DNA from 3 places in the Novimethylophilus sp. genome. Region 2 is predicted to be linked to each of the others. Evidence: predicted binding sites of a transcription regulator. Region 2 holds the regulator's gene; each other region holds the start of a gene.
The links. The regulator FliA, encoded in region 2, starts transcription of late flagellar genes. The targets are predictions, from matches to a motif close to CTAAAGTTNNCNNAAANNNTGCCGATANNA.

Region 1 (2,263 bases), on a different contig from region 2:
GAAGGGCGAGCTGGTCATGCTGCGCGCCGGTGCCACGCTGGGCGAGGTGGTGAAGGCGCTCAATGCGGTCGGCGCCACACCGCAGGATTTGCTGGCGATATTGCAGGCGATCAAGGCTGCCGGCGCATTGAAAGCCAATTTGGAAATCATCTGATGGCTCTTGCCGCGCCGATTTCCAACCAGCTGGCATCCAATCCGCAGGCGCTGGATGGCCTGCGCAAACTGGCCAATTCCGCCGATTCGACAGAAGGCATCAAGGCGGCGGCAAAGCAGTTCGAGTCTTATTTCCTACAAATGATGCTGCGCTCCATGCGCGAAACGGTATCCCAGGATGGCTTGTTCGATAGCCAGGAAACGCGCTCTTTTACCGAAATGCTCGACCAGCAGGTATCGCAAAATATCTCGCAGAGCCGCGGTTTCGGGCTGGCCGATATGCTGGTGACCCAGATCGAACGCCAGTTGCCGCAGGCGAACGGCAAGACGGCGATCGTCAAGCCGGTGTCCTACGATCTCGCTCCGGTCGGAACGGAAGCCAGGCTGCCGCAAGCGAAAGAGGCTCCCGCGGCTACGCCATCAGCCGGCGGTTTCGTCGACAAGCTATGGCCGCATGCCGCCGAAGCTGCGCAGTCGCTCGGCGTCGCACCGCATTTGCTGTTGGGGCAGGCGGCGCTGGAAAGCGGCTGGGGCAAGCATGAGCTGAAAGGTGCCGATGGCAGCAACAGCCACAATCTGTTCAACATCAAGGCCGGGTCCAACTGGAAGGGCGCCACCGTGGAAAAGCAGGTCACCGAATATGTGAACGGCAAGCCGGTGCAAACGGCGGAAAAATTCCGCGCCTACGGCTCGTATGCGGAAGGGTTTGCCGATTATGCCAGGTTGCTCACAAGCAATCCGCGGTACTCGGGCGTGCTCAACCGGGACGCCGAAGGCTTCGCGCAAGGCCTGGTGCAGGGCGGATTTGCGACCGATCCTGGGTATGCCGACAGGCTGCTGCGTGTGATCAACAGCCAGGCAATGCGTTCGCAACTCGCCGCTGCGGAAACAGCCTGAACAGGCTTGCCGCAAAACCGGCAAGATTTGCCTGATGGTTTTTCTGGATGATTTTATCTTTTTGAATTTGAAGAATAAATTAATTGGTATGTTTTCTGCTGGTAACTGTCGCCGGGCTTAAGTTTGCCCTGGATTTGCCGTTAATAAAAACATGCAACGGATGACTGAATCATGAGCTTCTACAGTGTAGGCATCAGCGCCCTCAATGCTGCCCAGCTTGGCATGTCGACGACCGGGCATAATATCGCCAACGTCAGCACGGAAGGCTACCATCGCCAGCAAATCGTGCAGTCCACCAATATCGCAACCCTCACCGGCAACGGTTTTGTCGGACAGGGCACGCAAGTGGATACGATCAAGCGAGTGTACAGCGAGTTTCTCGATGCCCAAGTGCTACAAGGGCAGGCGCAAAGCGCGCATCTCGACGCCTATCTTGGGCAAATCAAGCAGATCGACAATATGCTCGCGGACTCGAACGTCGGCCTGTCGCCGGCATTGCAGACCTTCTATAGCGCGGTCGGTGATGTTGGGGCGAACCCGCAAGCGGCGGCTTCGCGCCAGGCTTTGCTGAGTAATGCCAGTGCACTGGTGACGCGTTTCCAGACACTGTCGCAGCGCGTTACCGAGATTCGAAATGGCATCAATAGCCAGATCGCCGAAGGTGTAACGCTGGTGAATTCCTATGCCAAGCAGATTTCCGATCTCAACGAACAAATAGTGCTACAGGTCGGCACTACCAGCCAGCCGCCAAACGACTTGCTGGACCAGCGAGAGAAGCTGGTTTCGCAGCTGAATTTGCAGGTGAAGACGACTACCGTCAAGCAGAATGACGGTAGTTACAATGTATATATCGGTAACGGCCAGCCGCTGGTAGTAGGTCAGCAGGTATACAAACTTGCCGCAGTCCCATCGCCGGAAGATCAGCAGCGTATCGAAGTGGCCTATCAATACGCATCGGGAAACACACTGCTGGGAGCTGGCAGCTTGACTGGCGGAAGGCTGGGCGGCTTGCTGGATTTCCGCAATAATTCACTGGACGCAGCCCAGAATGCGCTGGGGCGTGTGGCTATGGGGCTGGCCCAGACCTTCAACGATCAGCACAAGTTGGGCCAGGACCTGGCCGGCAATCTTGGAGGCGACTTCTTCAGCGTACCGTCGCCTACGGTGATCCCCAGCACCGGCAATACCGGCGCCGGCTCCATTACCGCATCTT
Region 2 (2,263 bases):
CGCCTCGCGCAGCTTTTCCGGCTCGGCACCATCCACCAGCATCTGCAGGCCTTTTTTCATGAACGGATCCTGCATTTCCACCAGGATGGGCTCCAGCGACAACAACCCGCCGCGGCGGGCGGTATTGCCCCAGCCGGTGATCTGCTCGATAACCTCCTCCAGCACCACCCGCGGCGGCACGAATGCCCATGAAACCAGCTTCAGCCCCAGCAGGAAAACCGGCAGCGAATACTGGATCAGTACCGCGCCCATGGTACCGCCAATGACGATGATGAAGGCGGTGAGCTGCATCAGCGTGCTAACATGGCCGCCTTCGAGTACCTGCCCGCCGATGATGGCGCCCAGTGCAATGATAATGCCGACAAAAGTAGTGATGTCGATTGGTAGGTTTTTCATCGGGCGGCAGTCTTAACCGATCCAGCCCTTGAGCCTGCTGCGCAAGCGCATGACCGCCTGCGAATGAATCTGGCAGACGCGTGATTCGCTTACCCCCATGACGGTGCCGATTTCCTTCAGGTTGAGATCTTCCTGATAATACATCGCCATCATCATTTTCTCTCGTTCCGGCAAGTCCGCTATCGCTTCCACCAGCGCACGGCGCATGCCTTGATCCTGGATGGTTTCGAACGGGTTTGGACGCCCGTCCGCCAGATTAAACTCTATCGGATCGCCGTCATCATTATGGAAGTCTTCGTAATAGACCAGCTGGTGGCCGCGCGCATCCGCCAGCATGGTTTGATACTCTGCCAGATCCAGCCCCATGGCATCGGCGATTTCCTGCTCGGTGGGCGCATGGCCAAGCTGCTGCTGGAGTTGCGTGATGGTGTTTTCGATGCCGCGCGCATTCTTGCGCACCGAACGCGGCACCCAGTCGATCTCGCGCAGCTCGTCCAGCATCGCGCCGCGAATACGCTGCGATGCATAGGTTTCGAACTGCGCGCCCTGAGTTTGGTCGAAATGGCCGATGGCATCCAGCAACCCTATCATTCCGGCCTGCATCAGATCGTCCACCTGCACGCTGGCCGGCAGTCTGGCCGCCAATTGATAGGCAATGCGTTTGACCAGCGGCGCGAAATCAGAGGCGGGACGTTGCGCCACGCAATGGAGTGGCATGATTAATGATCCGTGGTGATCGGCTTGAAAGTGCCAGTCACGCTGAGCAAACGGCGCATGAAGGCTTCGAAACGGCTGTCGTCCCGTTCCGGCTGCGGCCACCCGGCGATGCCGGCTGCCAAAATCTCCAATGCATCGGCGGCAGCGCTGCGTTCCACGGGCAGAACACCGGCAAAATCCGGCATCAGGTTCAAGTGCTGGTGGCAGACGCCGGCCAGATTGCGGAACAGGACGCTGGCCAGAGATTCCTCGACGCCGCGGAACAGCAGGCGGAAATGACGATTTCCCGGAGTATGCGCAGCAATCTTGATCTGGCTATAGGCAGCGGTAATACCGGAAGAGCTGCCTGTGCACAGCACGATCACCTCGGGCGCGGCCAGGGCGAAGCCGAAACTGGGTCGGTGAGCGGCGGCCGCAGCGCGGATCAGGACGATGTCGAACCTGCCGACCAATGCGTGGAAAGCCGCCAATAACCGCACTCGGGCGCCATCCTTGTGTGCGGGACGAACGCTGCCGGCCGGCAGCAAAGTGATGCCCGCCGCCGGCAGCGCGATCTCCTGCAAACTTTTTTCGCCCCGCAAGGCGTGGCCGATGTCGTAGCGCACCGCAGCGGCCAGCAGGACGTGAGGATCGCCGGCGCGCAATTGCTCGTCCAGCAGCAGGACTTTTTTTTCCTGCCCTGCCAGGGCCAGGGCCAGGGCGGCGCTGATGTCGTTCTCGTCGTCGCCGAGCAGCGCAACCATATACGCGGCATCGGCCGCAAACATGCGCCGCAGCCCTTCGGCCTGATCAACGGCGGTCCTAACCAAGGACCGCTCCATTACCGGACCAGGCATCCTGCAACGCCATTTCATCCCGGCTCAACTGTGTTGCCGGCCCCGCCTGGCCTTTGAACGCACGGTCCACCAGATAGGTGGCATTGGCCAGATGCAGGTCTTCGGGAACGCGCTGGCCGTTGGTGACATAGTGCAGGTCGATGCCGTAGCGTATCAGGCAGTCCATCGCCGGCGCCAGCGATACGGCTTCGTCGATTTTGGTCAGGATACAGCCGTCCATCCCGGCCCCGCGATAAGCGCGCACGATGTCGTCCAGCGTCACGCCCTGGGCCGTGGCCGGCAACAGCAACTGACGTTGCACGCGGTTACCCCGC
Region 3 (2,263 bases), on a different contig from region 2:
GGTGGAATACGGCGGTAACGGCATCCGCGTCAATGCGTTGCTGCCCGCGCAGACATTGACCCCTGGTTTGCGTGAACATCTGCAGACGCCGCGTTTTCGCGACCACGTATTGCCGCGCATCCTGATGGGTTTGCCGCAGGGCCGCCTCTTGGAGCCGGAAGATCTGGTCGGGCCGGCGCTGTTTCTGGCCTCGGACGCCGCTGCGGCGGTCAACGGCGTATTATTGCCGGTGGATGGCGGCAACCTGGCGCTGAATGCCGGCGGCAGCCACGCCTGGCCGGCTTCATAATCATGCCCTGCCTGCGTATCGAAACCACCCAGGGATGGCTGGAAGGGAGCAGCGAAGCACTATTCGACCGTATCGACGCGGTGCTGTGCCGGGTGCTCAAAGTCCCGCCCGACGATTCGCTGATACGCCTGAACGAATACCCCAGGGAGAAAATGCGCCTGCCGGCCAAGTCCGGCCAGCGTTATGTATTCATCGAAGTCGCATTGTTCGCCGGCAGGTCGCTGGAAACCAAGCGCGCGCTTTACGATGGGCTGACGCAGGTGATGGCGGATTTTGGCGCGGCAGCCGGGGATGTAACGATCGCGCTGCACGAAGTAGCGCTGGAGAACTGGGGAATCGAGGGCGGCAAACCCGCAAGCGACATCGCGTTCGGCTTTACGATCGCGATCTAGGGCATGCCTGCCTGATCAGACTTTATCGAGTATCAGCTGCCCGCGCCAGCCCTGCGGAACCTCGAGCGATTGCGCGAACGAGACGATTTCCTTCACCGGCAGCTGGCGCACCACTTCGTTGGTCTTCTTGTCCATTATCTTGAATACCGCGATGCCGGTGATCTGGTCTTTCTCTATAGCCGCGAAAAGGTTTTGCTGTTTTTTAGTAAATGCGTCGTTGACCTGCCGGACGGCTTTTTCGGTATCTCCGTGGGCATCATCCGCGGTTGTGGTCTGCTGCTCATGAGCAGCTTGGGTGGTTTTCTGGGTGGATGGCTCGTGATCTGAAGTGACGGCTCGGCCGGAACTCCTGGGCTTGCCCGTGTTCTGGCGATTGGGGGTGGTGATGGCTGGGGATGCTATCGCTGAAACGTCCACGCCGAATCCTCTCGTTTAACGGTTAACGCAACGCCTGGTTTTTGGTCACAGCTGGCTGCGCACAGCAACTGCCGGATATTCTACCCGCCAACAAAGCCGAAGAAAATAACCCTGGGCCAAACCCGATATTTTTTATCAACTTTACGCGACGATGGCTTAGCGTTTAAGCTAGTGCGAAACGTTGGCTTTGATCTTTTCCTGCCCGCAGCAAAAGGAGTACATCATGAACGATAAAGAACTCGTCGCCCGCCATGCGGCCGCACTGGTGCAGGACGGCATGCTTGTCGGGCTGGGCACCGGCTCGACCGCCAATTACTTTATCGACGAGCTGGCGCGCCGCCGCAACGAAGAAGGGCTTAAAGTGACCACGGCGGCAAGCTCGGTAGTGAGCACGATCAAGGCGCGGGAGCTCGGGCTGCCGCTCGTCTCCATCGAACACCTGAGCCGGCTCGACCTTTACGTCGACGGTGCCGATGAAGTCACTCCGGAAATGGTGCTGCTGAAAGGCCGCGGTTCCGACCTGGTGCGGGAAAAACTGATGGCGAAAGCCAGCGACAAATTCCTGGTGCTGGTCGACCAGAGCAAGCTGGTCGGCCGCATCGGAGAAAAATTTCCGATACCCGTAGAAGTGATGCCGTTCGCCTGGCAGTTGGCCAGGCGAACGCTCGAATCGCTGGGCGGGCGCGGCAGTCTGCGCCAGAACGCATCCAAGGACGGCCTCGCGGTCACCTCCCACGGCAGCCTGGTGCTGGATATGACCTTTGAGCCGACACTGGGCAGCAAGATGCTGGACGAAATGCTGAACGCCACGCCGGGCGTGGTCGAGCACGGCATATTCCGCGGGCTGGCCAGCGCGGTTTTCATCGCAGAAAACGGCCGGGTGCAGGAGCGCCTGGCTTCGGTTTACTAGTGTGAACATGCCCTAGATATTCCGCTGCAAATGCGCATAGGGCGGCAGCGTCTGTAAACGGGTATCCGTGAGCGCGCCGCCGACCGTGAAGTGATACATGCTCTGCAACGACAAATCCTTGATGCCCAGCAGTTCATGCACCGCATCGTCGAAATAGCAGCCGATACCGGTGCCGCGCACTCCCGCCGCTTCGGCTTCTAGATAGAACATCTGGCCGATGATGCCGGCTTCCCAGAATAGCTGGCGGTAAACCCA

Region 1: flgK (flagellar hook-associated protein FlgK) is a predicted target of FliA. The motif match lies at 1,167-1,196, and genes of this name have one in related genera.
Region 3: VGK14_RS04340 (flagellar protein FlaG) is a predicted target of FliA. The motif match lies at 1,214-1,243, and genes of this name have one in related genera.

Annotation. Positions count from the first base shown of each region.
Region 1 is NZ_DASXVH010000036.1:19,032-21,294, reverse strand. It holds gene VGK14_RS04815 (flagellar basal body P-ring protein FlgI) at 1-154, shown strand, start outside; gene flgJ (flagellar assembly peptidoglycan hydrolase FlgJ) at 154-1,050, shown strand; gene flgK (flagellar hook-associated protein FlgK) at 1,222-2,263, shown strand, end outside.
Region 2 is NZ_DASXVH010000045.1:26,551-28,813, forward strand. It holds gene VGK14_RS06630 (flagellar motor protein) at 1-396, opposite strand, end outside; gene VGK14_RS06635 (RNA polymerase sigma factor FliA) at 409-1,113, opposite strand; gene VGK14_RS06640 (hypothetical protein) at 1,116-1,922, opposite strand; gene flhF (flagellar biosynthesis protein FlhF) at 1,915-2,263, opposite strand, start outside.
Region 3 is NZ_DASXVH010000033.1:22,830-25,092, reverse strand. It holds gene VGK14_RS04350 (SDR family oxidoreductase) at 1-289, shown strand, start outside; gene VGK14_RS04345 (tautomerase family protein) at 292-681, shown strand; gene VGK14_RS04340 (flagellar protein FlaG) at 697-1,098, opposite strand; gene rpiA (ribose-5-phosphate isomerase RpiA) at 1,322-2,008, shown strand; gene VGK14_RS04330 (nitroreductase family protein) at 2,021-2,263, opposite strand, start outside.